DNA from 2 places in the Burkholderia sp. APQ4-4ca genome. Region 2 is predicted to be linked to the other one. Evidence: predicted binding sites of a transcription regulator. Region 2 holds the regulator's gene; the other holds the start of a gene.

Region 1 (14,719 bases), on a different contig from region 2:
GCTGTACAGGCCCATGACGAGCAGGTCCGCATGCACGTCGGTCACGCGGTTCAGCAGCGTCCCGCCCACGCCGACCGATCGCTCGCGCGGCGTCGTCGAGAACGACGCGCGAACGCCATGTCGTTCGAGATACGCGGCGACGTCGACGCCGGCCGGCGTCTGGTCCGGATCGGGTTGCCCGCGCACGACCGTCTCGACGTTGACGAAGCGTGCGCGGGCGAGCAGCGGCAGCGCGTCGGCCATCGCGCGCGCGGCCTCGCGCCCGCCGTCCCAGCCGATCAGCACGTTCTCGCCGAACGTGCGTACGTCACCGGCATACGGCACGACGATCGCCGGACGGCCGCTGCCGATCACGACATCCTCGACGAAATGGCGCGCCACGTAGGTCATGCGATCGTCGGGATCCTCTTGGCCGAGCACCAGCAGATCGGCGTGACGGGCGTGCAGGATCGCGGCATCGATCGCATTGCCGGCCGGCGCTTGCCATTCGACGCTGCGTCCGGCGCGTTCGGCGGCCGTCAGGAAGCGTTCTTCCGCCTCCTTGCGCCGCTGGTCGCACAGGCGCTCGTAGACGGCCAGCTTCAGTGGTTCGTCGGGCCGGCGCAACGGTTCGAGGAGATCCTGGCAGACCAGGTAGAGGCCGATCAAATGCGCGTTCCAGCGTCCCGCGAGCTGGAGCGCGAGGTCGACGCGCGTCGCGCAGCGATCGCTGTCGTCGAGATGAACGAGCAGGGTCTTGTAGCTCATGATGGCTCCTTTTCGGTGGAAGCGGCCGTGACGTCGGCGGATGCCTTCGTTGCGCAGCTCGCCGGAATCATCAGGACCGGGCATCTGGCCAGGCGCAGCACGCGTTCGGCCACGCTGCCGAGGAACACGCGCCGAAAGCCGCGCCGGCCGTGCGTGCCCATCACGATCAGATCGGCGCCGATCTCGCCCGCGAGACCGACGATCCGGTGCGGGATGTCGTCGCCTGCCGGCGCGACGTTGGAAATCCGCGGCGTGCCGGCCACGTCGCGCGCCTTCATGCGCCGCGCGGCGTCCTCGGTCACGCGCAATCCTTCTTCACGGAATGAATCGACCAGGATCGACGGATCGTATCCGTACATGTCGTAGGCCGGCACCAGGAAATCGACGACGTAGACGGGTGTCAGCCGCGCACCCGTTTCCGCCGCGAGACTCAGCGCGGCGTCGAGTGCACGCGACGACGTGTCGCTGCCGTCGAGTGCAACCAGAATGTTCGAGTACATGGCAGTTCCCTTGAACGGATGTGGATGAAGCCATCATCGGCGCGTGCACGCCGATGGCGCTGATCTGGATCAAGCGTCCCGATTGCCGCGCGGCACGCCCGTCGCGGCGCGCGTCGATCGACGCTTCGTTGGTCGGCGCGACGACCACCGTCACCGCGCCCGACGCGAACGACACGACGTGTGCGTCGTCCGCATTCGCGCGTGCGTCGCTCTCGCTGCCGAGCCAGCCGAGCGATGCGCGTATCCGCCCGCGCAACACGGCCGAGTGCTTGCCGACGCCGGCGTTGACGACGAACAACGCGAACGTACGCATCGGGCGGCTCAGTGCGACATCAGCACCGGCAGCGTCATCGATGCGAGCACCGTGCGCGTGGCGCCGCCCATCAACAGTTCACGCCAGCGCGGATGGCCGTACGCGCCCATGACCAGCAGGTCGGAACCCGTTTCATACGCGCGCGACAGGAGCGTGTCGCCAACCGACGCGCCGGCGCCGGCATCGATGTCGAGCACGTTCACGTCGCGCGCGTGGCGCGCCAGCATCAACGCGGCATCGGCGGCGGGAATCCGCGCGGTCGCAGCCTCCGACTTGCCGTCGACCACGGCGACGACGGTCGTGCGCTTCGCGTGTTCGAGAAACGGCAGCGCGTCGTGCGCGGCGCGGGCCGCTTCGCGGCTGCCGTCCCATGCGACGAAAACCCGTTCGCCGATCGACGGGAATTCTCCGGTGTACGGCCAGAACAGCACCGGGCGACCGGCGGTCAACACGAGGTTTTCCGGAAACTGGTCGTCGATATAGGTTTCGGGATCGTTCGGGTCGCTCTGGCCGGCGATCACCAGATCGGCGAGACGAGCGGCGCGCGGTACGGCCACGTTCGCACGCTCGTCGGCGCGAATCCAGGTTGCCGGCACTTTGGCGCGCGCCGTTTCGGCATGGAACAGGCGCTCCAGCGCGGCGAGCCGCTCGTCGCGCTGTTCGCGGTGCGCGCGGAAATAGTCGGCGGAACCGGCCATCACGTAGAACGAATGCGGCTCGGGGGTGTAGACCGCGAACAGCCCGGTGAGATGCGCACCGAAGCGCCGGGCGAGACGCAACGCGAACTCGAGACGCGAATGCGCGCGGGTGCTCGTATCGAGGTGCACGACCATGCTCTTGTAGCTCATCGGAATCGCTCCATCGACGGGTGATCCGCCAGTGCAATCCAGTCTACGAAGCAGGGTTTCCACGCGGTTGACTCAGATCAACGGCAGCCGTGCGCGATACCCGCACAGTGAAGTGGTCGCGACGCCGAGGCCGGGCAGGCGGCGCGACGCGGATGCCAACCCATTGATCCGATCGAAAGGGGAAGCCGATGAGTAGCGATGCTTTGACGACACCGAACGACGCTTGGCGCGCGGGCTGCGATCTCGCGTTGCGCATGGTCGCGCTGAACCGCGACTGGCAATACGAATGGCATGCGCTGGAAGGGCGGCGCATCGAGCGCGACCGCACCGCGGTGCGGCGCCTGCAGCAGGCGCTGGCGGAAACGAACGAGTGGACGGCCTTCGCCGAGGCCGGCCGGCAGGTGACGAGCGACTACGCGATCGCGAGCGTCGAGATCTGGCAGGACGCCGCGGAGCTGTGCATGCGTGCACAATTCGAGCGCGCCAGTGCGTGGCGTACCTGGTTGCGCGAATACGGCTCGGGCGCGCTGTCGCGCTATCAGACCGACTGGTTGCCTGACCTCGAGCGACTCGCGGTGGTCAACGAAGCCAGCATGCCGTGGGCCGACTGGATGGCCGCGCTGGAGCGCGGGATCGAGGCGGCGGGCGGCGCGACGAACGGGGCGCTCGCCGCGGGCCGCCTGAACGGCATCGCAGGCGCACGGGAGAGCGATCATGTGCGCTGACCGCGTCGCGTTCGTCACCGGCGGGATGGGCGGGCTCGGCGCCGCGATCAGCCGTCGCCTGCACGAAGCGGGCATGACGGTGGCGGTGTCGTACACGGAGCGCAACGACCACGTCGCGACGTGGCTCGCGCGCGAACGCGACGCCGGCCGCACGTTTCACGCGTTCGAAGTGGACGTGGCCGACTACGACTCGTGCCAGCACTGCGCGGCACGCGTGCTGGCCGAATTCGGGCGCGTCGACGTGCTCGTCAACAACGCCGGCATCACGCACGACGCCACCTTCGTGAAGATGACGAAGAGCATGTGGGACGCGGTGCTGCGCACCAATCTCGACAGCATGTTCAACATGACGAAGCCGTTCGTGCCGGGCATGATCGACGCGGGTTTCGGGCGGATCGTGAACATCGGCTCGGTCAACGGGTCGAGAGGCGCATACGGACAAGCCAACTACGCGGCCGCGAAGGCCGGCATCCACGGCTTCACGAAAACGCTGGCGCTCGAACTCGCGCGGCATGGCGTGACGGTCAACACGGTTTCGCCCGGCTATCTGGCGACCGCGATGCTCGAGTCGGTGCCGAAGGAGGTGCTCGACACGAAGATCCTGCCGCAGATTCCGGCCGGGCGGCTCGGCGACCCCGACGAAATCGCCGCGTTCGTCGCGCTCCTGTGCTCCGATGCCGGTGCGTTCGCAACCGGCGCGGAATTCGACGTCAACGGCGGAATGTACTTGCGATGAACGCGTCCGTGCTGCGCGCGCCTCGCGCGCCGGCATCGCCACCGACGCCGGCCGACGACGGGCACGCGCCGGCGGCGACGCGATGCGCGCCTGCCCGGATGAGCGCCGCCGAACAGTGGAACCGTGCCGCGCACGCGAATGTGGCCGCGCTGACGTTCGGACTGTCGCCGGTATCGCTGGCGCTGGCCATGCTCGACTGGGGCGCGCATCTGGCGGTGGCGCCGGGTAAAGGCTTCGAACTCGCGACCCAGGCGTGGCTGGGCGCCGTGGCGCCGGCGGCGAGCGGACGCGACGGCGAGGCCGACGAGGCGGAGTCGAGCGGCCTGGCCGTGCACGCGGGCGACGCCGATCCACGCTTCGCCGCGCCCGCATGGGGCGGCTGGCCGTTTTGCGTGTACCGCGACGGTTTCCTGTCGGTCCAGCGTTGGTGGCGCGACGCGACACGCGGCGTGCCGGGCGTCGAACGCCATCATGAGGAACTGGTCGGGTTCGCCGCGCGCCAGTGGCTCGATGCCTGTTCGCCGGGCAATTTCCTGGCGACCAATCCGGTCGTGCTCGACGCGACGATGCGCAGCGGCGGCGCGAACCTCGTGACCGGCTTTCGGCACTGGCGGGAAGACGCGAACGCGTTCGTCGAGCGCGCGAGCGGCACGCCGGCCCACGATGCGCGCGCGTATCTGCCCGGTCGCGACGTGGCGATCACGCCGGGTCGCGTCGTCTGGCGCAACGCGCTGTGCGAGCTGCTGCAATACACGCCGACGACGGCCCGCGTGGCGCACGAGCCGATCCTGATCGTGCCGTCGTGGATCATGAAGTACTACATCCTCGATCTGCAGCCGCACAATTCGCTGATCCGCTTCCTGGTCGACGCGGGCTATACGGTGTTCGCCGTGTCGTGGCGCAACCCGGGCGCGGAATCGCGCGACCTCGGGCTCGACGACTATCTGCGCGACGGCTGCATCGCGGCGCTCGACGCCGCGCGGTCGATCGGCGGCGAAGCGGTCCACGCGGTCGGCTATTGTCTGGGCGGCACGCTGCTGGCGATCGCCGCGGCGGCGCTGGCGCGCGACGGGCAGCAGCACGACGCGCTGCGCTCGATCACGTTGCTGGCGGCCCAGACCGATTTCAGCGAACCCGGCGAACTCGGCCTGTTCATCGATGCGAGCGAACTGTCCGCGCTCGACGCGCTGATGTGGCGGCAGGGCTACCTGGACGGTGCGCAGATGTCCGCCGCGTTCGAACTGCTGAACGCACGCGACCTGATCTGGTCGCGGATGATGAGCGAATACCTGCTCGGCACGCGCACGAAGCCCAACGACCTGATGTCGTGGAATGCGGACACCACGCGCATGCCGTACCGCATGCATTCGGAATACCTGACGCGGCTCTTTCTCGACAACGATCTCGCGGCCGGCCGGTATTGCGTCGACGGGCGGCCGGTCGCGCTGTCGGATATCGACGTGCCGACGTTCGTCGTCGGCACCGAGCGCGATCACGTGTCGCCGTGGCGTTCCGTCTACCAGCTCCATCTGTTCACGCACCATGCGCTGACGTTCATGCTGACGTCGGGCGGGCACAACGCGGGCATCGTGTCCGAACCGGGCCATCCGGGGCGCCATTATCGATGCGCGACGCGCGAACCCGGCGCGGCTTACCGCAGCCCGCACGACTTCGTGCGCGACACGCCGGCGGTCGACGGATCGTGGTGGACCTGCTGGCGCGACTGGTTGCACGCGCGCTCGTCGGGCGACGCGCCGGCCCGTACGCCGCCCCCCGGACTCGCGGCGGCGCCCGGCGCCTATGTACTGGAAACATGAACGGAGAAACAGCGATGAAGGCACTCGTCTACCACGGGCCGGGGCGCAAGGCGCTCGAGGAACGGCCCAAGCCGGCACTGCAATCGCCCACCGACGCGATCGTCCGCGTGACGCGCACGACGATCTGCGGCACCGATCTGCATATTCTCAAGGGCGACGTACCGACCTGCGAACCCGGCCGCATTCTCGGCCACGAGGGCGTCGGCGTCGTCGAGCAGGTCGGCGCCGCGGTCGATTCGCTGAAGCCGGGCGATCGCGTGCTCATTTCGTGCATCTCGTCGTGCGGCCGCTGCGAATACTGCCGCCGCGGACTGTATTCGCATTGCACGACGGGCGGCTGGATTCTCGGCAACCGGATCGACGGCACGCAGGCCGAGTACGTGCGTATCCCGCATGCGGCGACCAGCCTGTACCGGATTCCGGCCGGCGCCGACGAGGACGCGCTCGTGATGCTGTCCGATATCCTGCCGACCGGGTTCGAATGCGGGGTGTTGAACGGCAAGGTGCAGCCGGGGTGCTCGGTCGCGATCGTCGGCGCGGGGCCGATCGGCTTGGCCGCGTTGCTGACCGCGCAGTTCTACTCGCCCGCGCGGATCATCATGATCGACCCGGACAGCAACCGGCTCGAGATCGCGCGGCACTTCGGCGCGACCGATTGCCTCGATGGCCGTGCCGGCGATCCGGTAGCGGAAGTGATGAGGCTGACCGACGGCATCGGTGTCGATTGCGCGATCGAGGCGGTCGGCATTCCGGCGACGTTCGAGATGTGCACGGCGCTCGTGGCGCCGGGCGGTGTCGTCGCGAACGTCGGCGTGCACGGCGCGAAGGCCGACCTGCATCTCGAGAAGCTGTGGGATCGCAACATCTCGATCACGACGCGGCTCGTCGACACGGTCAGCACGCCGATGCTGCTGAAGACCGTACGCGCCGGGCGTCTCGATCCGGCACGCCTGATCACGCACCGGTTTTCGCTCGACGACGTCGAGCGTGCGTACGACACGTTCGGCCGCGCCGCGCAAACCCATGCGCTGAAGGTGATCATCGAAGTCGCTTGATCGTCGGGTGGCCGGTGACGGGAAGCCGGGACGCTGCCGCCCGTCACGTGCGTTGGGCATGCCGGGCGGCATGACCGCCAGTCAGGACGACAGCGCGGCGGGTTACTGCGTGCCGCCGGCTTCGCGTTCGTCCAGGTCGACGCACTGCGCGTAGGTCGGCACCTCGCACGGCCAATTCAGACGCTCCGAAATGCGCCGACGCATCGCATCCGCGGCGGCGGGTTCGCCATGCGTGACGAAGGTCCGCACGGGCGCACACTGCATCGTGCCGAGCCACTTCAGCACTTCCTCGTAGTCGGCATGGGCGGAGAGCGTCGTGATCGACTCGACCTGCGCGCGCACGCGGACGTATTCGCCGTGAATCTTCAGCGTCGGCTCGTGCGCGGCGAGCGCCGCACCGCGCGTGCCGACGGCCTGGTAGCCGACCAGCGCGATCGTGTTGCGCGCGTCCGGCGCATAGCGGGCCAGGTGATGCAGCACGCGGCCGCCCGTGGCCATGCCGCTGCCGGCGATGATGACCATCGGGCCATGGTGTTCGGCAATCGCCTTCGACTGCTCGACCGTCCGGATCATCGTCGCCGCGTGGCCGAGTGCGTTGGCTTCGGACACGGTCAGCCGGTGTTCGAGGATGTGGTGGCGATAGATTTCGGTCACGTCCGTCGCCATCGGGCTGTCGAGGAACACGGGCACGCGCGCCATGCGGCCGGACGCCTTCAGCCGCGCGACGTAGTGCAGGATCTCCTGCGCGCGGCCGACGGTGAAACACGGCATCACGACGACCCCGCCGCGCGCGAACGTCTTGTCGAACAGCGTGGCGAGCGCGTTCTCGGGATCCGATTCCGGATGCAGCCGGTCGCCGTAGGTCGATTCGACGACCAGGAAATCCGCATGCGCGGGCGGCCGCGGCGGCTGCATGATCGGGTCGTGATAGCGGCCGAGGTCGCCCGAGAACGCGAGCACCTTGTGATCCCAGTGCATCACCACGCTCGCCGCGCCGAGGATGTGCCCGGCCGGCAGGAAGCGGAACGCCAGGCCGTCGCCGAGCGCGGTGCATTCGTCGAAGGCGACGGGCGTCAGCAGGCGCAACGCGCGCTGCGCGTCGTCCAGCGTATAGAGCGGCTGCGCCGGATGATGCTTCGAGTAGCCGTGTCGGTTCGCGAAGTCGGCTTCTTCCTCCTGCAGCCGCGCGCTGTCGCGCAGCATGATGTCGCAGAGTTCGGCCGTGGCCGCCGTGCAGTACACCGGCCCGCGATAGCCGTCGCGTGCCAGCACCGGAAGATAGCCGGTATGGTCGATGTGCGCGTGCGTGAGCACGACCGCGTCGAGCGTGTCGGGCGCGAGCGGCAGCGGGCTCCAGTTGCGCAATCGCAGATTTTTCGTGCCCTGGAACAGGCCGCAATCGACCAGGACGCGCCGGCCGCCGTGCTCGACCAGATACTTCGAGCCGGTCACGGTTTCGGTCGCACCGAGAAATGTCAGTTTCATCGCTCGCCTTCCTGAAAGTCGAGGGGTTCAGTGCGTCGATTACATCGCGAACCCGCGCGCGGCGATTGACGGAAGTCAGCGATTCCCGTATCGAGCACGATGTCGAATGCGGCGTGTCAGGCGGTTTCGCTAGCGCTCGCCCGGCGCGGGATCGAGCTGCGCGACGAACGCGACGCCGCCCGACACCAGCGTGACGATCGCGTACGGCAGCACGTTCGCGTCGACCAGCATCGCGTGCACGACGCCCAGTAGCGACGCGAGTGCGATGAACACGCCCAGCGTGGCGAGCGTGGTCCGGTACGAATGGCGAATCATGACGGTCTCCCATGGAGCGGCTGGCGTTCGTCCGCGTTGACGCGCAGCGGCAGTTTGCGATTTCGCAAGCCATGGCGTCATGATCGCGTACCGGCTTCCGGCCCGGTTGATCTGTATCAACGGGCGAATCCCGGCCTCGCGTGCGATGGGGCAATGAGGCCGGGGAACGATCAAGTCATCTGACCAATGGTCTTGCGGAACCGCATCAGCGACAGCAGGAACAGCACGCCCCCGATCGCGAGCAGCGCCGCGAACTGCGGCCACACCGCATCCAAGCCGGCGCCCCGGTACAGGATGCGTTGCGCGAGTTCGACGAAATGGGTGGTCGGCGCGGCCAGCATGATGTCCCGCACGGCCGCCGGCATGCTTTCGCGCGGCGTCAATCCGCCCGACAGCAGTTGCAGCGGCAGCAGCACGAGCACGAGCAACATGCCGAACTGCGGCATGCTGCGCACGAGCGTCGCGAGAAAGATCCCCATCGACGTCGTGGCGAACAGGTGCAACGCCATCCCGGCCACGAACAACGGGATGGAGCCGGGAATCGGCACGTGCAGGGCGCCGCCCACGACGCAGGTCAGCGACGCGACGGCCGCCACCGTGACGACGAGCCCCATCGACCACACCTTCGCGAGCATGATCTCCGCCGCGGTCACCGGCATCACGAGCAGATGCTCGATCGTGCCGTGTTCGCGCTCGCGAATCAGCGCGGCGCCGGTGAGGATCATCGACAGCATCGTCACGTTGTTGATCAGTTCCATCAGCGCGCCGAACCAGACCTCGTCGAGATTCGGGTTGAAGCGCATCCGCATCGCGAGATCGACGGGGGGCAGCGGCGTGCCGCGATAGCGCCGCACGAACGCGTCGATCTCGCCCGACACGATCTGCTGGATGTAGGTGCTGCCGGTGAAGGCTTGCGTCATGCGCGTCGCATCGACGTTGAGCTGGATCGTCGCGTGACGGCCGGCCAGCACGTCGCGCTGGAAGTCCGGCGGAATGTCGAGCGAGAACGTGTAGTCGCCGTTGTCGAGCCCGCGATCGGCCGCGCCGGCGTCGACGATCGGGGGCGGCGCGAACTGGGGCGGAAAGAACGCCGCCGCGATCCGTGCCGACAGCGGCGACGCGTCTTCGTCGACGAGCGCGATCGGCACCTTGTGCAGCGTTTCGGGGCGTGCGGTCGCGGCGACGTAGATCGACGCGCTGAACGTATAGATGATCAGCGCGAGCAGGATCGGGTCGCGGGCGAGGCTCCACAGTTCCTTGATCCCGAGCCGGTAGACGGCGAGCAGGCGCGACATGGTCAGCGCTCCTGCTTGCGCAGCAGGATGCCGGTCGTCACCATGATGACCGGCACGGCCGCGAGCAGCGGCCAGAACTGGGACGACAGGTCGGCCAGCCCGAGCGCCTTGTTGTAGACGCCTCGGCTGATCGCGAGCATGTAGGTGGCCGGATAGATCGTCCCGATCCACTTGCCGCTGCCTTCGAGCGACGACAGCGGCGTGAGCAGGCCCGAGAACTGCACGACGGGGATCAGCGTGCCGACGATCGTCATGAAGATCGCGGCGATCTGGCTGCGCGTGAACGTCGACGCGAACAACCCGATGCCGGTGGCGACGACGTTGAAGATCAGCACCGCGGCCGCCAGCGTCGCGAAGCTTCCCTTGATCCGCACGCCGAACACGACGTCGGCCAGCACGACCATCAGCAGGAAATTCAGCATGGCCAGCATCACGTAAGGCGCCTGCTTGCCGAGCAGGAATTCGGCGCGGGTCACGGGCGTCACGTACAGGTTGACGATCGATCCGAGCTCCCGTTCCCGGACGACGGCCAGCGCCGTCAGCATCGCGGGCAGCATCAGCAGCAGCATCGGCATGATCGCGGGAATCATCGCGGGCAGGCTCTTGACGTCCGGGTTGTACCGATAGCGGATCGCGACGTCGACTGCCGGGGCGAGCGACACGCCGAGCCGGCGCTTCGCCTGATCGCGCAGCCAGTTCTCGTGCATGCCGGCCACATAGCCGCGGATCGTTTCCGCGCGCATCGGCATCGCGCCGTCGACCCATGCGCCGATCTCCACGTGCCGGCCGCGGGCGACGTCGCGTGCGAAACCGGGCGGGATCTCGATCGCGAGCGAAAGCTGGCCGTTGCGCATGCGGCGATCGAGGTCGCGGTCATCCGCAAGCCGGGCGCGCGGCACGAAGTAGCGGGAACCCGCGAGATTCTGCGCATAGTCCTGGCTCAGCATCGATTGATCGCGATCGAGCACGGCGAACGTCAGGTTGTCCACGTCGAGACTGATGCCGATGCTGATCACGCACATCAACACGAGCGAACCGAACAGCGCGAGCGTCGCGCGCAGCGGGTCGCGGCGCAGTTCCAGCACTTCGCGCCACAGGTAGCTGCCGGCGCGCGCCGGACTGAACCAGGCGGCGCCGCGGGCGGCGTCGTCCGCGGCGGGCGACGCGGCGAGCCAGCCGGCGCCCGGTGACGTGTCCGCCGGTGCGCCGTCCACGCGTTGCGCGTCGGTCAGGTAGCCGATGAACGCGTCCTCGAGCGTGGCGGCGCCGCGCAGGCGAACCAGTTCGTCCGGTGCGGCGCTCGCCAGCACGCGGCCCGCGTGCATCAGCGAGATACGGTCGCAGCGGGCGGCCTCGTTCATGAAGTGCGTCGAAATGAAAATCGTGACGCGATCGTTGCGCGCGAGCTCGATCATCAATCGCCAGAAGTCGTCGCGCGCAACCGGGTCCACGCCCGACGTCGGTTCGTCGAGGATCAGCAGCTCGGGCTTGTGCACCATCGCCACGGCAAGGGACAGCCGCTGCCGCATGCCGAGCGGCAGGCGTTCGGGCAGCGCATCGAGCACCTCGGCGAGCCCGAAGCGTCCGACCATTTCGGCGATGCGCGCGGGCAGGTCCGGTTCCGGTACGCCGAACAGGCGCGCATGCAGCACGAGGTTCTGCCGGACGGTCAGTTCGCCGTACAGCGAAAACCCCTGCGACATGTAGCCGACGCGCCTGCGCGTATCGATATCGTTCGCGGCGACCGGACGGCCGAACAGCGTCGCCGTGCCTTCGGACGCGGCGAGCAGGCCCGTGAGCATCTTCATGGTCGTCGATTTGCCGCAGCCGTTGGAGCCGAGAAAGCCGAAGATTTCGCCGCGACGGATCTTCAGGCTCACGTGGTCGACCGCGACGAAATCGCCGAACCGCATCGTCAGCCCGTCGGCCTCGATCGCGTAGCCGTCGGCCGCGTCGGGCTGGAACGGCGTCAGCCGGATCGGCTGGTGCCCGTGCCGTCGCGCTTCCGGCAGCAACGCGATGAACGCGGCTTCCAGCGTGTCGCAGCCGGTGCGGGCGAGCAGTTCGCCGGGGCTGCCCGTCGCCAGCACGCGGCCGGCGTCCATCGCGATCAGCCAGTCGAAACGCCGGGCCTCGTCCATGTACGCGGTGGCGACGAGCACGCTCATTGCGGGGCGGGCGGTGCGAATACGGTCGATCAGTTCCCAGAACTGGGCGCGCGAGAGCGGATCCACGCCGGTCGTCGGTTCGTCCAGGATCAGCAGGTCGGGATCGTGGATCAATGCACAGCACAGGCCGAGTTTCTGCTTCATGCCGCCGGACAGTTTGCCGGCGGGGCGGTCGAGAAACGCATGAAGGCCGGTGCTGTGCGTGAGCGCGTCGATGCGGCGGCGTCGCTCGGCCGCGTCGTGGCCGAACAGTCTGGCGAAGAACTGCAGGTTTTCCTCGACCGACAGCGTCGCGTACAGGTTCCGGCCCAGCCCTTGCGGCATGTAGGCGATGCGCCGGCATATGCGTGCGCGATGGCGGCGCGACGACAGGTCGCCATCGAGCGTCCATACGCGGCCCTGCCGGATCGCACGCGCGCCGGACACGAGCGCGAGCAGGCTCGACTTGCCGACGCCGTCCGGTCCGATCAGCCCGACCATGCGGCCGGCCGGAATATCGAGCGTCACGTCGTCGAGCGCGGACGTGTCGCCGTAGCGCAACGAGACGCCCGACAGGCGGGCGACCACACCCGATCCAACCGATGCCGGCGGACCTTCGCCCGCACCGGCGCCGGTAGCGACCGGCACCGTCGCGTTCATTGCGGCACCTTGATCGCGAGGCGCGCGGGCCAATCCGCATTCGGATCGGTCTTCAGCCACGCGACACCCGGCAGGCCGGTTTTGACGAGCTTCAGGTGGCGCCGCAGCAGGTCGCGGTCGATGCGCGCCTTGACCCGAAACATCAGTTTCTGACGTTCGGTGGCCGTCTCGACCGTCTTTGGCGTGAATTGCGCCGTGCTCGACACGTACGACACGCGTGCCGGAATCACGTACTCCGGCGCCGCATCGAGCACGATCCGCACGTCGGCGCCGAGCGGGACTCTCCCCACGACCGTTTCGGGCAGGAAGAACGTCATGTAGACGTCGGACAGGTCGACGACATTGAGCACCTTGCCGCCTGCCGGCAGAACTTCGCCCGATTCGGCGATCCGATACTGCACCCGCCCGTCGCGCGGCGACGTCAGCTCGCTGTCCGAGATATCGGCCTGCACGCGCGCGACGGTCGCCTGCGCGGCCGTCACCGCCGAGCGCGCGGCGACGAGCTGGGCCCGGGTGGCGTCGATCCCGGCCTGGGCGGCTTCGACCTGCGCACGCGCGGCATTCACGGTCGCCCGCAGGCTGCCGGCGCGCGCGCGATCGTCGTCGAGTTCCTGCAGCGACGACGCGCCGTCCCGCGACAGCGTTTCGGAACGCGCCAGCCGGCGCGTGGCGGCGTCCAGCTCGCTTTCGCGCTGCACGACGAGCGCAGCGGCGGCAGCCTTGTCGCTGCGACGCTGGGCCACCTGCGCGTCGATGCTCGCCGCGGTGTTCACCGCCTGCTGTTCCCGGGCCTGCGCCTCGTCGAGCTGCGCCCGCAGGACGACGACGTCCATGCGGGCGAGCGGCTGACCGGCGGTGACGAAGTCGCCCTCGTCGACGAGCATGGCGGTGACGCGCCCCGGCAACTTCGTCGCGACGTCAATCTCGGTCGCCTCGATGCGGCCGTTGCCGCTGACGAGCCCGGCGTCCGTCCGTGCGTCGCGCCAGCGGGTCCAGCCGTAGTAAGCGAGGCCGATCGCGAGCACGGCCGCGCCGGCACCGATCAGAAGAGGGCGCTTGATGGTCTTCATGGTCTGGAACCCGAATCGATGGAAAGGTGGTTCGATGCCGCGGCGGCACCGTCGGTATCGGTCGTCCCGCCGCCGAGCGCGCCGTACAGCGCGACGCGGCTCGACAACAGCGCACGACGCGTCATCACCCATTGCTGCTCGGCGTTCATCAGGTCCCGTTGTGCGTCGAGTACTTCCAGGAAGCGGGTCGCGCCGCTGTCGTAGCGCAGTGTCGCCAGACGTGCGCGTTCGGCCTGGGACGCGAGCGTCGCCCGCTCGATCGCGACCTGATCGGCGAGCCAATAGCGTGCGGCAAGCGCATCGGACACGTCGCGAAACGCGCGCTGCAGGGTCTTCTCGTACTGGGCGAGCGCCTCGTCGCGCTGGGCGTGTGCGAGGGCGAGATTCGACCGATTGCGGCCGCCGTCGACGAGCGGCAGCGTGACATTGGGAATCACCGACCACACGCCCGCGCCGGACGACAGCAGGTCGTGCAGCGCGCTGCTTCCCGAACCGATCGCGCTCGTCAACGCGATACGCGGAAAAAACGCCGCGCGTGCGGCGCCGATGTTCGCGCGCGTGGCCTGTAGTTCGTGCTCCGCCGCGATCACGTCCGGACGCCGGGCGAGCAGCGACGACGGCAGGCCCGGCGCGAGCGACGGCATCACCGCGCCGTCGTCGAGCGCGAGCGGCGTGTCGGCCAGCGCCGGCGTCGCACCGACGAGCAATGCCAGCGCATCGGCCGCCGATGCACGCGCCTGCTGCAACTGGACGCCGAGCGACTCGGCCTGCTGCAGCAGGATCTCCGATTGCGTCAGGTCCAGGCGCGAGATCGCGCCGGCCGCGTGACGCAGCCGGAAAATCCGCAGCGATTCGCGTCGCGTGTCGATCGTCGCGCGCGTCAGCGCGATCCGTTCATCGATCTCGCACAAGGTCAGATAGGCGTCCGCCACGCCGGTGATCACGCTCAACGTCACCGCCTGCCGGGCGGCGTCGCTCGCGAGATAGCGCTGCAGCGCCGCCGCTT
Region 2 (14,719 bases):
CGCGTCGGACCATTCGGCGAGGTCTTCGTCCGGCTTGCACTGCAGGTACAGGCGCGTGACCGTCGGCGAGCGCATCGAGAACAGCGCGAAGCCGTTGTCGTGATGCGCATACACGAGTTCGTCGAGCGACGGCGCCGCGTCGGCGAGGATGCCGAGCCACGCGAACGGGTAGACGCGCTCGAACGTGTTCAGCCGCTCGGCGGGAATCGTCTGGCGCGCGATGCCGTGGAAGCCGTCGCAACCGGCGATGTAATCGCAGTCGACGCGGTCCACGCGGCCGTCCGCGTGCTTGAACGTGACGAACGGGTGCTCGCTTTCGACGTCGTGCAGCGCGACGTCGCTGACTTCGAAGTGCATCTGATGGCCGTGCTCGATGCCGGCCGCGATCAGGTCGCGCACCACTTCGTGCTGGCTGTAGACGGTGATCGCACGCCCGCCGGTCAGTTCGGACAGGTCGATGCGGTGGCGCTGGCCGTCGAACAGCAGCTCGATGCCGTGATGTTCGAGCCCTTCGCGGCGCATCCGCTCGCCGAGGCCGGCTTCGTTCAGCGTGTCGACCGTGCCCTGCTCCAGCACGCCGGCGCGGATGCGGTTCTCGCAGTATTCGCGCGAACGCGCTTCGACGAGGATGGAATCGACGCCTTGCAGGCGCAGCAGATGGGACAGCAGAAGGCCGGACGGGCCAGCGCCGATGATCGCGACTTGGGTGCGCATTGTTCGTCTCCTGAACATTAATTCGAATCGTCGAACACATTTGAGCGCTTTCCCGACTATGCGGCAACGCGATTCAGGAGATATGTTGTATACGTTTTGAAGATACCGGCCACGGCGATGGACCCGCTCGATCTGAACCTGATTCCCTACCTCGTCGCGCTCGACGACACGCGCAACGTGAGCCGCGCGGGCGACTTGCTCGGCGTGAGCCAGCCGCGCGTGAGCACGGCGCTCGGCCGCCTGCGCGAGTACTTCGGCGATCCGCTGTTCGTTCGCACATCGCGCGGGATGGAGCCGACGCCGCGCGCGCTCGCGCTGCTGCCGGCCGCCCGCGACGCGCTCGCGCAGATCGAGCGCGGCCTCGTCGCGCCGCACGATTTCGACCCTGCCGCGAGCACGCATACGTTCTCGATCGCGCTGTCGGACGTCGGCGAGATCGTCTTCCTGCCGAAGCTGCTGCAGGCGTTCGCGACGCATGCGCCGCACGCGAACCTGCGTTCGGTCTCGCTCGCGCACGACGAAGTCGGTCGCGGCCTCGAAGCCGGATCGATCGATCTCGCGGTCGGCTACTTCCCCGATCTCGACGGCAACAACTTCTTCCAGCAGCGGCTGTTCACGCACCGGTTCGTCTGCCTGATGCGGCGCGGCCATCCGCTCGAGCAGACGCCGCCGTTCACGGTCGACCAGTTCCTCGCGTGCGGGCATGCGGTGGTGCGCGCCGAAGGGCGCAGCCAGGAGGTGCTCGAGAAATATCTGGCGAAGCAGCGCATGCAGCGTCGCGCCGTGCTCGAAACACCGCACTTCATGAGCCTGCCGTTCATCCTGAGCCGCACCGACCTGATCGCGACGGTGCCGCATGCGATCGGCTATGCGTATGCGGCCGAGCACGCGTTCATCGTGCCCGTCGAGCCGCCGCTCGCGCTGCCGCGCTTCGACCTGAAGCAGCACTGGCATCGCAAGTACCACAACGACCCGCGCACCGCGTGGCTGCGCGGCGTCGTCGCGTCGCTGTTCAACGACGAGCAGGACGAATGGCCGAAGTGAAGAAAGGTGGGCGGCGGCCCGCACGCACGACCGGCGAAAGCATGAAACAATGGCCGGATATCGGCCGCCGCAGGCGGCCTTCGATGGAGCCACTACATGGGTAAGGGAAAGAAAACCACACAACCCCAGCCGGTCGCCGCGCGGCCGAGCCGTGAAGAAGCAGAAGACGCCGTCCGCGTGCTGTTGCGCTGGGCCGGCGACGATCCCGCGCGCGAAGGCCTGCTCGACACGCCCGCACGCGTCGTACGCGCCTACGAGCAGTTCTTCGCCGGCTACGCGCTGGAGCCGCGCGACATCCTCGCGCGCACGTTCAGCGAAGTCGACGGCTACGACGAAATGATCGTGCTGAAGGACATCCGCTTCGAGAGCTACTGCGAGCACCACATGGTGCCGATCATCGGCCGCGCGCACGTCGCGTATCTGCCGAACCATCGCGTCGTCGGCATCTCGAAGCTCGCGCGCCTCGTCGACGCATTCGCGAAGCGCCTGCAGATCCAGGAAAAGATGACCGTGCAGATCGCCGACACGCTGTTCGACGTGTTGCAGCCGAAGGGCGTCGGCGTGATCCTCGAAGCCGCGCACCAGTGCATCTCGACGCGCGGTGTGCACAAGCCGGGTGTCGAGATGGTCACGTCGCGCATGCTCGGCTCGTTCCGCACCGATCCGTCGACGCGTCGCGAATTCCTGTCGATCGTCGCCAATCCTTCCTCGGTCAACCTGACGAATACCTGATGGAGCAGACGAAGCAAACGGCGCACGCGCCCGTCGTGCTCGTGACCGGCGCCGCGCGCCGGGCCGGGCGCGCGTTCGCCGAGTATTTCGCAGCGCACGGCTATCGCACCGCGGTGCACTACGACCGTTCGGCCGATGCCGCGCACGCCGCCGCCCGCGCGATCGCCGAACGCGGGCACGATTCGGTCGCGCTGCAGGCCGACCTGTCCGATGCCGCGCAGAGCACCGCGCTGATCGACCAGGTGTATGCGCGCTTCGGGCGCCTCGACGTGCTGGTGAACAACGCGTCGGTGTTCTGGCAGGACCATTTCCCGAGCTTCGATCTCGCGGCGTTCGACCAGGCGTGGGCCGTCAACTGCCGCGCGCCGATCCTGCTCACGCGCGCGTTCTACGAACGGGCCCGCGCGGCCGGCACGCAGGGCGTCGTCGTGAACGTGGTCGACCAGAAGATCAAGGAAAACTTTCACCGCGACCATTTCAGCTACACGGTCGCGAAGGCCGCGCTCGGCAACCTCACGCAGATGCTCGCGCTGTCGTCCGCGCCGGTGCTGCGCGTGAATGCGGTGTTCCCGGGGCTGATGCTGCCGAGCGACGACCAGACGCAGGCCGACTTCGAACACGCGAGCCGCGCATCGACGCCGCTCGCACGCATCGCGGGCCCCGACGATGTCGCGAGCGCGATCCTGCTGCTGACCGGCAATGCGTACAACGGCGTGGATTTCGTCGTCGATGCGGGCCAGAACCTGATCCGCGTCGATCAGGACGTGCTGTACAAGCACCGCTCGCCGGACGGCAAGCTCTGAGGCTTCGATGAACGCAGGCGGCTGCGCGCCGCCAACGTGTGCCGGGTCGAGCGGGGTTCGCGCCGCTCACGACCGATCACGCCCGAAGGCGGCCCGGCCGTCGATTCATTGCGCTTCATCCGCCGCGTTGCGCGAAACGACGCCCGCGCATTCGCCCGCCGCCACGTTACGGCTTCTCGGCGCTCCCGCCCTCGCGAACCTTGCCCTGCGCGACGCTCGTGCCGGGCGGCACGCTATGCGTGAGCCACACGTTGCCGCCGATCACCGAGCCGCGCCCGATCGTCACGCGGCCGAGAATCGTCGCGCCTGCATAAATCACCACGTCGTCCTCGACGATCGGGTGCCGTGCATTGCCCTTCACCAGGGCGCCTTCGCCATCCGCCGGGAAACTCTTCGCGCCGAGCGTGACGGCCTGGTACACGCGCACGCGTTCGCCGATGATCGCGGTTTCGCCGATCACGACACCCGTGCCGTGGTCGATGAAGAAGCTCGGGCCGATCTGCGCGCCCGGGTGGATGTCGATGCCGGTGGCCGAGTGCGCGATTTCATTGATGAACCGCGCGAGCAACGGCACGCCGAGCTGGTGCAGCGCGTGCGCGAGCCGATGGTGCATCATCGCGAGCACGCCGGGGTAGCACAGCAGGATCTCGGTGATGTGCTGCGCGGCCGGATCGCCCGCGTACGCGGCCTGGATGTCGCTGACGAGCAGCGCGCGGACCGCCGGCAACTGCCGGCCGAACGCGCGCGCGATCTCGAACGCGCGTTCGTCGAGCTCGGCGAACGGCGTATCGACGTGTTCGGGCAGGAACGGCAGCGCACGGCGAATCTGCTCGGACAGGATGCGCAGCGTGCTTTCGAGCGTATGGCCGACGTAGTAGTCGACGCTTTCGTCGGTCAGGTCGGGCGCGCCGTAGTGTGTCGGAAACATCGACGCGCGCAGGCCGGTCACAATCTTGCAGATTGCATCGCGCGACGGCAGTTCGCGGATGCCGCGCGGATGGCGCGTGCGATGGAGTTCCTCGCGCGACTCGCGCAAGCCGGCAACGATTTCTTCGAGGCCCCACTGACGGGCGGGTGATGTCGACATAGGCCAATGCGGGCAGCCGCGCGCGGTTGCACGGCCGCTAATAAAGTGACGGGTTCCGCAAGATTACCGCGTTTTTTGTCCGGGAGCGGCGCCCCGCGGATCGGCCGGACGGCCGACGCCGCACGCGCGACGGCGTCACATCGAGATGCTGCTCGCGTCGATCCAGCGCACGGCCCAGTCGCGCGCGTGCGCGATCGCGTCGCCTTCGTCGTTGAACTGGAGCTCGATCGGGAAAAACCGGTTCGCCACGAGCTCCCCGTCGCTCGATCGGGAGATCACGACGTAGGGCTTGAACGAACCGTCACTGGCGCGTGCGGGCGCGCAATTCAACAGATAACCGCGATGCGTGAAGGCAGTAGTCGCTTGCATGAGTCCGCCACCTCTAGTCCCTTTGCTTTGTTGTTCGCTACCCGTCTTTAAGGGTGCTGCGGCGCCCCGGCGCGGGCAGAGACGGCGAGACTTCATCCCCTGTCGCCGCTTCGCAGGAAAAGAATCATACTCTGTAGAAAACGCGTCTTCTAGCTGAAATAAATCATGACAAATCAGTGCGCGTCGCGCGACCGCGGCGATCGCCCGCGCGCCTTTTCCCGTCGTGCCCGGAACGGGATTTGCTTCGATCCGGAGCGTGTCGCCGCCAGGAGAGCCGCGATGGAATCATCCGCTCAAACACGTCGTGCGCATCCGCGCAGCATCGAACTCGACAACGACGACACGCACGACAGCACGGTCGACACCGACGGCAAGCACCGCGAAGCGTCGCGGCTCGCCGGCGTCGGGCCGATCTCGCCGGACCAGATCACACGCAGCAACGCGTCGCTCGTCAATGCGATGCCGGAAGCCGGCGACGGTTTGGCCGGTTTCGACAGCCGCCCCGACGGCAACCATCCGGCGTTCGCGCTGCGCGCCGGCTACATGGTGATCGAGAAGGGCTTCGACGCGCCGTCCGCGGGCGACACGCCGTTCGGTCCCGCTCATCGGATGTACGGCAGCGCGTACTGGCCCGACCATGGCCGCCGGCCGGAGCGCGTCATCGAGTTGACCGTCGTGCCGAGATAGCCCGCGCGACGTTTGAATCGATCGTTCGTTTGGGAACCGCCATCGGCCGATGACGATGACCGATGGCGGTGCATTCGCGCGCGACCGGACCGCGGGCCGAGACGTGCTCGCACGATGTCGCGGTAAACGATTCCGCGTATTGGCATCGGGATTCGCAATCATGCATGCCGCGCATCGTGTCGACGCACATGCGTTGATCGAAGTCATGGCGTCACGGCGCGATTTCGATTGAATGGCGCTACGTGCGCCGCATCGGCATGGTTGCCATGCCGGGTCGATGCGCGCGCATGCGTTTTCGCCGACGACGCAGCCGAACCATACGACACGCATCGCGCGATGCATCACGCGTGGCGCGCATGGCCACGCACGGCCGGCACAGACGGCGCGATCGCACGGCACGGCAGGCGCCTCGCTGCATGATCGCGGCCGTTGGTTTACCCTGCCTCGCAGCGTGGCGCATTGCCCGGCCCGATCGGCCATCCGGCCGACTTCGTTTCAACCCGCCATTCGGAGACACTATGTACAAGCGTATTCTGGTTGCCGTCGACGGCAGCGACACGTCCCGCCATGCGTTCGATGCCGCGCTGGCGCTCGCGAAAGCGCACGGCGCGGAGCTGCAGCCGTTCTACGTCGTCGAGAACGCCGCGATCTACTACAACGTGCCCGGCTACGATCCGTCCGTGTTGCGCGATCAGCTCGTCGCGCAGGGCAACGCGCTCGCGCAGGATTTCGCGAAGCTGATGCAGGCTGCCGGCGTGAAAGGCGAAACGCGGCTGAACGAAGCGACGTCGATCAACGACGTATCGTCGCTGATCCTCGACGGCGCGAAAGCGTTCGGCGCCGATCTGCTCGTGCTCGGCACGCACGGCCGCCGCGGCTTCCGCCGCCTCGTGCTCGGCAGCATTGCCGAACAATGCGTGCGCCACGCGACGCTGCCGGTGCTGCTGATCCCGGCGGCCGCCAACGCGGACGAGCCGGCTGCCTGAGCGGCGTTCGGCACGCGCGGCCGGTCGCGACGTTTTGTCACCCGACAGCGGCAACTTGCGGTGGGACAATGATTTCGTCGATCCAATGCCGGAGTAAACGATCATGCTGACGCCCGTCGCCACCCGCCCCGCCGCCGTGCCCCATACCGGCAGCTGGGCTCCCCGCCAGGCCGCACACTGCTCGTCGTGCGCGATGCGGCACCTGTGCATGCCGCAGGGCCTCGCGCCCGAAGCGCTCAGCCGCCTCGAGTCGGTCATCTGCGCGGCACGCCCGGTCAAGCGCGGCGAAGCGCTGTTCCGCGAAGGCGACGCATTCGACAACCTGTACGCGGTGCGCTCGGGCTCGTTGAAAACCGTCGCGACGCGCCATGACGGCCGCGAACAGGTCACGGGCCTGCATCTCGCCGGCGAAGCGCTCGGCCTCGACGGCATCTGCGACGATACGCACCCGCGCACCGCGGTCGCGCTGGAAGACAGCTCGGTCTGCGTGATTCCGTACAGCGCGCTCAAGGCGCTGTGCTCGGAAGCCGGCTCGATGCAGTTGCGCATGCACAAGCTGATGAGCGAGCAGATCGTGCGCGAAACGTCGCAAACGATGCTGCTCGGTTCGCTGAATGCCGAAGAGCGCGTCGCCGCTTTCCTGCTCGACGTGTCGTCGCGCTACCTGAAGCGCGGCTACTCGCCGTCGGAATTCAACCTGCGGATGACGCGCGAGGACATCGGCAGCTATCTCGGCATGACGCTCGAAACGGTCAGCCGCACGCTGTCGAAATTCCAGAAGCGCGGCCTGATCGAAATGCAGGGCCGTCACGTGCAGATCATCGACTTCGACGGCCTGCAGCACGTCTGATGCCGCCCGGCGCGCACCGCGTGCGCGCCGCCTGCGTCACGTCGCCGGTCAATCGAGAAACAGCGCGGCGCGCGCCTTCAGCGCCGCGCTGAAATCGTCGAGCCAGCCGATCGACAAACGCCAGCTCTGCCAGTACAGATCGATGTCGATGGTTCGCCCGCGCGACATGTCGATCAATTCACCCGCCGCCAGCTGGCGGTCGACCATTCGGTCCGGGCACATCCCCCATCCCAATCCCGTTTCGCATGCGCGCAGATAGCCCGCGACGTGCGGTATCCAGTGCTGCGGCGGATCGAGATCCGCGCGCGTCACGCGCCGGATGAAACGCGCCTGCAACCCGTCCTTCGGATTGAACATCACGCACGGCGCGCGGCGCAGCGCATCGCGCGTGATTCCCGCGTCGAAATAGCGTGCGTAGAACGCCGGCGAGCATACCGCGCGATAGCGGATCCGCCCGAGCCGCTCCGAGCGGCACCCCTGGATCGGCTCGGCCTGCGCGGTCACCGCGCCCTGCACGCTGCCGTCGCGGATACGCGACGCCGTGTAATCCTGATCGTCGATCACGAGGTCGAGCAGCGTCTCGCGCTCGGTGCAAAACGGCCCGACCGCGTCGATGAACCACGTCGCGACACTGTCGTCGTTGACGGCCACGCGCAACGTCGGCCACGCGCTCGCGATCTGGCCCGGCAACGCGGGCATCCGGCCGCCCAGCTCGGCTTCCAGCAGTTGCACGCGTTCGGTATGCCGGCACAACAGCGCGCCCGACGTGGTGGCGACGCACGGCTGCCCGCGCTTGACGAGCACGCTGCCGACCCGTTCCTCCAGCAGCTTCACGCGCTGCGACACGGCCGACGGCGTGACGTTCAGCTCCTTGGCCGCCCGCTCGAACGAGCCGTGCCGGATCACCGCCGCGAGGGCATCGAGCAACGCGTAGTCGAGCATTAGATTTCCTTAATCCACATTAGGTGATTTAGCTTCTCTTATTCCCATACCGACCGCAGACTAGCGCTACCCGATTCATTCGTCTACTGCTTCCACGGCTGTCCCCCTCATGAACTGGCTCGCTTTTTCCCACGGCGCCGCACTGTGCGCGTCGCTCATCGTCACCATCGGCGCGCAGAACGCGTTCGTGCTGCGCCAGGGCATCATGCGCTCGCACGTCGGCAAGATCGTGCTGCTGTGCGCGGTGTCCGACATGATCCTGATCGGTGCTGGCGTCGGCGGCGCTTCGGTGCTCGTCGAGCGCTATCCGACCTTCGTTCACGCTGTGCTGTACGTCGGCCTCGCGTATCTCGCGTGGTTCGGCATCAATGCGCTGCGCCGTGCGTTCAAGCCTGGCCACGACACGCTCGACGTGCGCGGCGACGCCGTCGCGCCGCCGCCGCAGGGCGCGCTCGCGATCGTGCTGATGACGCTCGCGTTCACGTGGCTCAACCCGCACGTGTATCTCGACACGTTCCTGCTGATCGGCACGGCCGGCGCGCGCGAGCCGGAAGGCGCACGGCTCGCGTTCGCGATCGGCGCGATGACGGTCAGCATCGTGTGGTTCCTCGGGCTCGGCTATGGCGCGCGTTTGCTGGCGCCGTGGTTCCGCAAGGCGGTCGCGTGGCGCGTGCTGGATGGTGCGATCGGCAGCATGGTGCTGTTCCTCGCGGCGGTGCAGTTGCGCTGACCGAACCGTCCGCGCACGGGCGGCCGCGTGCCGTCCGGCTTTCCCTCCGCGTCGGCGCCCCGCCCGCGCAATCTGCGTGTTCCCGTCGCGCACGTCGCCGCAAAAATTCGCTCCCGATCGAACTTAGCCACCCGGCGGACTCACGCAGCGGACACGGCCTCCGTCATCTGCCGCAATCCGTCCACCATCGCGACGTTACCGCGCCTGCACGAATCGAAACGATCGGCGAGAATGTCCGGTGTCCCGCGACCACGGCGGAACCGCCCCGCGCATCCTGCCGTCCCGCCGCGATCGCCTCGACCCATCCCGCAGTTCAATCCCGTTACCTGCAGTTATCGGAGAGGAACATGGCCCATCGCACCCTCGGTACATCAAGCATCCAGGTTTCGCCGCTCGCGTTCGGCGGCAACGTCTTCGGCTGGACCGTCGACGAGAACGCATCGTTCGCGTTGCTCGACGCACTCGCCGACACCGGCATCAACTTCATCGACACGGCCGACGTCTATTCGGCCTGGGCGCCCGGCAACCACGGCGGCGAATCGGAAACGATCATCGGCAAGTGGCTGAAGCGCTCCGGCAAGCGCGAGCAGGTCGTGATCGCGACCAAGGTCGGCCTGCTCGGCACGCGCGCGGGGCTGTCGAAAGACAACATCCTGAAGGCCGTCGACGATTCGCTGCGCCGCCTGCAGACCGACTACATCGACCTGTATTTCTCGCATCGCGATCTGGCCGACACGGCCCCGCTCGAAGAGACGCTCGGCGCCTATCAAACGCTGATCGACGCGGGCAAGGTGCGCATCATCGGCGCGTCGAACTACAGCGGCGCACGCCTGCGCGAAGCCGCCGCCATCAGCGCGCGCGACGGACTGCCCGCCTACCAGGTCATCCAGCCCGAATACAACCTGCTCGATCGGGCCGACTACGAACGCGATCTCGAGCCGGTCGTGCGCGAGCTGAAGCTCGGCGTCGTCAACTACTACGCGCTCGCGAGCGGTTTCCTGTCGGGCAAGTACCGCAGCGAGGCCGACCTGAAGAAGAGCGTGCGCGGCGATCGCGTCGCCGGCTATCTGAACGCACGCGGCCTGCGCATCCTCGCCGCGCTCGATGACGTGTCGGCGAAGCACGGCACGCAGCCGGCCGCGATCGCGCTCGCATGGCAAATCGCGCGGCCGACGATCACCGCGCCGATCGCGAGCGCGACGTCGCTCGAGCAGCTCGCGCTGCTCGGCGAAGCGATCCGCGTCACGCTCGATCAGGACGACATCCGCCGGATCGACGAGGCCAGCGCGCCCTGAAGCCGCTGGCGGCAGGCCGATGGAATCGCACGCTCGAGCGGTTCCGCGGCCTGCCTGCGATTCACGCAGGACGGGTGGATACAATGGCGAGCATCCGATGGCCGCGGGGCTCGACCGGGCTTCTTCGCGCCGAATCAAAATCACACATAAAAACCGCCGATGAACCACCTTGCCCGCCGTTCCCGTTACGTCCGTCACGCTCGTCATGCACGCGCCGCATCGCGCAGCGCCATCGGCGACGCGCCGTAGCGCTCGCGAATCGCGCGGCTGAAGTGCGCCTGGCTCGAAAATCCCCAGCGAAACGCGATCTCGCCGATGCTCGTCTTGCGCAGCCGTGCGTCGGTCAGCTCGCGATGCGCGTGCGACAGCCGTTCCGACCAGATGTGCTGCGTGATCGATTCGCCTTCGGCCGCGAAGAGGCGGCCCAGATGCCGCAGCGACAACCCGACCGCATCGGCGACGGCTTGCGGTCCGAGTTCCGGCTCGCCGAGATGCGTCGCGATGTACTGCTTCGCGGTCAGCAGGTACGACAGCGATGCGCGCGATGCGCCCGCGCCGTTCACTTCCGTGTCGATGAGTTCCGCGATCAGCGTGCGCGTGTGCTCGACGAACCGCGCGACGTCGCGCTCGACCGGCGCGTGCATGAACCGCTCGACGCTCGCCCGCAACGTCGCGCCGAGCATCGCGCCCGCGCCCGGCTTCGGCGCGATGCGCAGCGGCAGCGCGGCCAGCTCCGCATCGAGGCGGTCGTCGAACGTCGTGATCGGGATATCGATCAGCAACTGCCGCATCGGCGTCAGGAATCCGAACAGATAAGGCACGCGCGTGTCGTAGACGACCACATCGCCGGCTTCCGCGAGCAGGCACCGGTCGCGCTGGATGAAATAGGCGCGCCCGCCCACGATCTGGCACGCAAATAGCGACTCCTTCGGCAACTGGCGCACCAGCGCGGGGCTGCGCTCGATCACGTGGTCCTGCCCGCTGATGTCGGCGATGCCGAGGCCTGGCAGCGCGATGTCCGTCTTCTCGGCCTCGAGCCCGGCCGGCGACAGCGACGAGCAGCGCAGGCCGACCAGCGTGGCCGCATTGAACGCATCCCAGTACGCCATCCTGTCGCGCGCCGGCACGTCGGCCGTCGAGCCTCGCGTGCATGAAAGAACGGTCGAATTCGTCACGTCGCCTCCTGCTGGCGCCTGTCGTGCGGAGCGGCACGGATTGGGGGATGGCTCGTCTGGATTCTTGTGCGATGCAATGTCCGGCTCGGTCAAGCAATTCGTCCAGCCCAGTCAAGAGCGGCGCGCACCGGCTGGCTAAAGTCGAGCCCACGACAACCCATACGAGGAGACATACCGTGGTCGACAAAGCCGTATCCGAATTCTGGCAAAACATCCCGGCGATTGCCAATCCGTTCAAGCCCGATGCGCTGCCCGAAGCCTACATCCCGAACGCGGCCACCGACGACGAGCGCTATTACGTTCCGTTCACCGAAACGGTTTCATCGCGGCCGCTGTGGATCTCGCCGTCGCAGAACAAATGGTGCGACATCCTGATGGCGAAGGAAGCCGGGCTCGTGAACCGGCACTATCACCCGCACGAGGTGTTCGCGTACACGCTGTCGGGGAAATGGGGCTACCTGGAACACGAATGGACCGCCACGCGCGGCGATTTCGTGTACGAGACGCCGGGCGAAGGTCACACGCTCGTCGCGTTCGATCACCCCGAGCCGATGCGCGCGTTCTTCATCGTCAAGGGCCCGCTGATCTGGCTCGACGAAGCTGGCAATCCCGACGGCTACTTCGACGTGCATTCGTACATCGCGATGTGCAAGGCGCATTACGAGAAGGTCGGCCTCGGCGCGCAAGCAATCGAAAAGCTGTTCCGCTGACGCGCGGCGAGGCTCACGATGACTTCCGCTTGCTCCTCCAGACCTGCCCGGACATACGAGAACCGGCTGCTGCCGATCCTGTTCATGACGTTCGGCTTCGTGTTCTTCGACCGCCTCGCGCTGTCGTTCCTGTTCCCGTTCATGTCAGCCGAGCTGCACCTGACGAACGCGCAACTCGGCATGGTGTCGTCCGCGCTCGCGCTCACGTGGGCGCTGTCGGGCGCCGTCACGAGTGCGTGGTCCGACGCGCGCGGCACTCGCAAGCCGCTGCTGATCGCGGCCGTGCTGGGCTTTTCCGTGTGCTCGGCGCTGTCGGGCCTCGTCGGCGGCTTCGCGAGCCTGATCGCGTTTCGCGCGCTGATGGGTATCGCCGAAGGCCCCGTGCTGCCGCTGTCGCAATCGCTGATGGTCGAGAGTTCGACGCCGAGCCGCCGCGGACTGAACATGGGCCTGCTGCAGGGCTCGGCCGCCGGCCTGCTCGGCGCGATGATCGGGCCGCCGGTCGTGATCGGCATCGCGACCGCCTACGGCTGGCGCGAGGCGTTCTACGTGTCGTGCGTGCCGGGCTTCCTGATCGCGTTCTGCCTGTGGCGCTGGGTGCGCGAAGCGCCGCCCGGCAGCGTGCGCCACGCGCAAGCGGAAAGCGCGACCACGCATGGCGCCCAGGCAGCCGGCGGCGCGGCGGTCAGCCGCTGGGCGCTGTTGAAAGAGCGCAACATCCTGCTGTGCGTGCTGATCAGCTGCTTCTTCCTCACGTGGTTCGTCGTGATCATCTCGTTCGGTCCGGTGTTCCTCGTGCAAAGCCGCCACCTGTCGCCGTCCGACATGGGCGTCGTGATGACCTGCCTGGGCGCCGCGTGGGTGTTCTGGGGCTTCGCGGTGCCGGCGATCTCCGACCGGATCGGCCGCAAGCCGACGATGATCGTGTTCGCGCTGGTCGCGGCCGCGTGCCCGGTCGTGCTGATCCACGTCGGCTCGGTCTGGGCGCTCGGCGCACTCGTGTTCGCCACGTACACGGGGCTCGGCTGCTTCACGCTGTTCATGGCGACGATCCCGGCCGAAACGGTGCCGCCGCGCGCGATCGCGAGCGCGCTCGGGCTGATCATGGGCGCCGGCGAGCTGATCGGCGGCTTCGTCGCACCGACCGTCGCCGGCTTCGCGGCGGACAGTTACGGCCTGCAGTTCGCGATGTGGACGTCGGCCGCCGGCGCGATCCTCGCGTGCGTGCTGTCGTTAGGCCTCGTCGAAACCGCGCCGGCCGTGCTGCACAAGCGTGCGCTCGCAGGCGCCACCGCGGGCCGTCTCGATACCCCGAACCTCGGAAGACGCTGACATGCGCGCACTTCAATGGCATGGCCCGCGCGACGTCCGTCTCGTGGAAATCGACACGCCGCGCGTCGGCCCCGGCGACGTGCGCATCGCGGTCGCGTATTGCGGCATCTGCGGCAGCGACCTGCACGAATACGCGGACGGCCCGCACGCGATTCCGGTCGACGCGCCGCATCCGCTGTCGCGCCGCACCGCGCCGCTGACGCTCGGCCACGAGTTCTGCGGGACCGTCGTCGAAGTCGGCGAACGCGTGACGGCGCTGCGCGCGGGCGATCGCGTCGCGGTGGAGCCCGAATATCGCTGCAGCCAGTGCGCGTATTGCCGCTCGGGGTCGTACAACCTGTGCGTGTCGATGGGCTTCGCCGGGCTGATGGGTGACGGCGGGATGGCCGACTTCGCGGTCATGCCGGCCTACATGCTGCATCGCCTGCCCGACGGCGTGAGCCTCGAACAGGCCGCCGTGATGGAGCCGGCCGCCGTTGCGCTGCACGCACTGCGTCGCGGCGAACCGCGGCTCGGCGACACCTGCGCGGTGTTCGGGCTCGGGCCGATCGGCCTGCTGCTGATCATGCTCGCGAAGCTGCAGGGCGCGACGACGATCGTCGCCGTCGACGTGTCGCCCGAACGGCTCGCGGCGGCCACGCGTTTCGGCGCGACGCATGCGTTCGATGCGCGCGGGCTCGATCCATCGTCGATGCAGGGCGCGATTCGCGCGGCCACCGGCGGGCTCGGCGTCGATACGAGTTTCGAAGCGGCCGGCTTGCAGGCCACGTTCGAATCGGCGACGCGCGCACTGCGTAAAGGCGGCCGCGTCGTAATGGTCGGCCTGATGCCGCACGCAAGTTTCGACGCGTTCCGCGCGGTCAACGACGAGCTGACCTTCACCGCGAGCGTCGGCTACCGGCACGCGTACGAAGACCTGCTGCGCATCGTCGCGTCGGGCGCGCTCGACCTCACGTCGATCGTCACGCGCACCGTCGCGCTCGAAGATGCCGTCGCCGACGGCTTCGATGCGCTGCTCGCCGACCGCACGCAGATCAAGATCCTCGTTTCACCCGCGCAACGGCCGGCACGCGGGGCCACCACCATCGGGAGGGTCGAGCATGAATCGTCAGTGGGCGCTTGACGGGTAGTCCGTCGTCGTGACGGGCGGTACGTCGGGCATCGGCGCGCGCACCGCGCTGCGGTTTGCGCAGGCCGGCGCATCGGTCGTCGCGCTCGGGCTCGACGCAGCCGGTCCGCATGCGCCCGTGCATGCGGGCATCC

Evidence for each region. Region 2 encodes FNR, which switches genes on or off when oxygen is low (the NO sensors DNR and NnrR bind a similar motif). Its sites were predicted from a motif close to TTGATNNNNATCAA; they were not measured.
Region 1: the regulator FNR is predicted to act here: its motif matches at 2,476-2,489, upstream of AC3IFE_RS33050 (universal stress protein).

What each region holds. Positions count from the first base shown of each region.
Region 1 covers NZ_JBYQCG010000243.1:114,430-129,148, forward strand. The annotation lists gene AC3IFE_RS33040 (universal stress protein) at 1-747, opposite strand, end outside; gene AC3IFE_RS33045 (universal stress protein) at 744-1,247, opposite strand; gene AC3IFE_RS33050 (universal stress protein) at 1,569-2,408, opposite strand; gene AC3IFE_RS33055 (hypothetical protein) at 2,597-3,133, shown strand; gene AC3IFE_RS33060 (beta-ketoacyl-ACP reductase) at 3,123-3,869, shown strand; gene AC3IFE_RS33065 (PHA/PHB synthase family protein) at 3,866-5,686, shown strand; gene AC3IFE_RS33070 (zinc-dependent alcohol dehydrogenase family protein) at 5,701-6,741, shown strand; gene AC3IFE_RS33075 (MBL fold metallo-hydrolase RNA specificity domain-containing protein) at 6,844-8,226, opposite strand; gene AC3IFE_RS33080 (DUF2964 family protein) at 8,356-8,541, opposite strand; gene AC3IFE_RS33085 (ABC transporter permease) at 8,712-9,836, opposite strand; gene rbbA (ribosome-associated ATPase/putative transporter RbbA) at 9,839-12,643, opposite strand; gene AC3IFE_RS33095 (HlyD family secretion protein) at 12,640-13,713, opposite strand; gene AC3IFE_RS33100 (efflux transporter outer membrane subunit) at 13,710-14,719, opposite strand, start outside.
Region 2 covers NZ_JBYQCG010000241.1:5,238-19,956, reverse strand. The annotation lists gene pobA (4-hydroxybenzoate 3-monooxygenase) at 1-714, opposite strand, end outside; gene AC3IFE_RS31385 (LysR family transcriptional regulator) at 832-1,758, shown strand; gene folE (GTP cyclohydrolase I FolE) at 1,855-2,490, shown strand; gene AC3IFE_RS31375 (SDR family oxidoreductase) at 2,490-3,293, shown strand; gene epsC (serine O-acetyltransferase EpsC) at 3,460-4,380, opposite strand; gene AC3IFE_RS31365 (hypothetical protein) at 4,516-4,749, opposite strand; gene AC3IFE_RS31360 (DUF3005 domain-containing protein) at 5,029-5,436, shown strand; gene AC3IFE_RS31355 (universal stress protein) at 5,955-6,422, shown strand; gene fnr (fumarate/nitrate reduction transcriptional regulator Fnr) at 6,526-7,272, shown strand; gene AC3IFE_RS31345 (LysR family transcriptional regulator ArgP) at 7,321-8,214, opposite strand; gene AC3IFE_RS31340 (LysE/ArgO family amino acid transporter) at 8,324-8,944, shown strand; gene AC3IFE_RS31335 (aldo/keto reductase) at 9,292-10,239, shown strand; gene AC3IFE_RS31330 (helix-turn-helix domain-containing protein) at 10,443-11,414, opposite strand; gene AC3IFE_RS31325 (2,4'-dihydroxyacetophenone dioxygenase family protein) at 11,591-12,124, shown strand; gene AC3IFE_RS31320 (MFS transporter) at 12,143-13,456, shown strand; gene AC3IFE_RS31315 (2,3-butanediol dehydrogenase) at 13,458-14,579, shown strand; partial or broken gene AC3IFE_RS31310 (SDR family NAD(P)-dependent oxidoreductase) at 14,596-14,719, shown strand, end outside.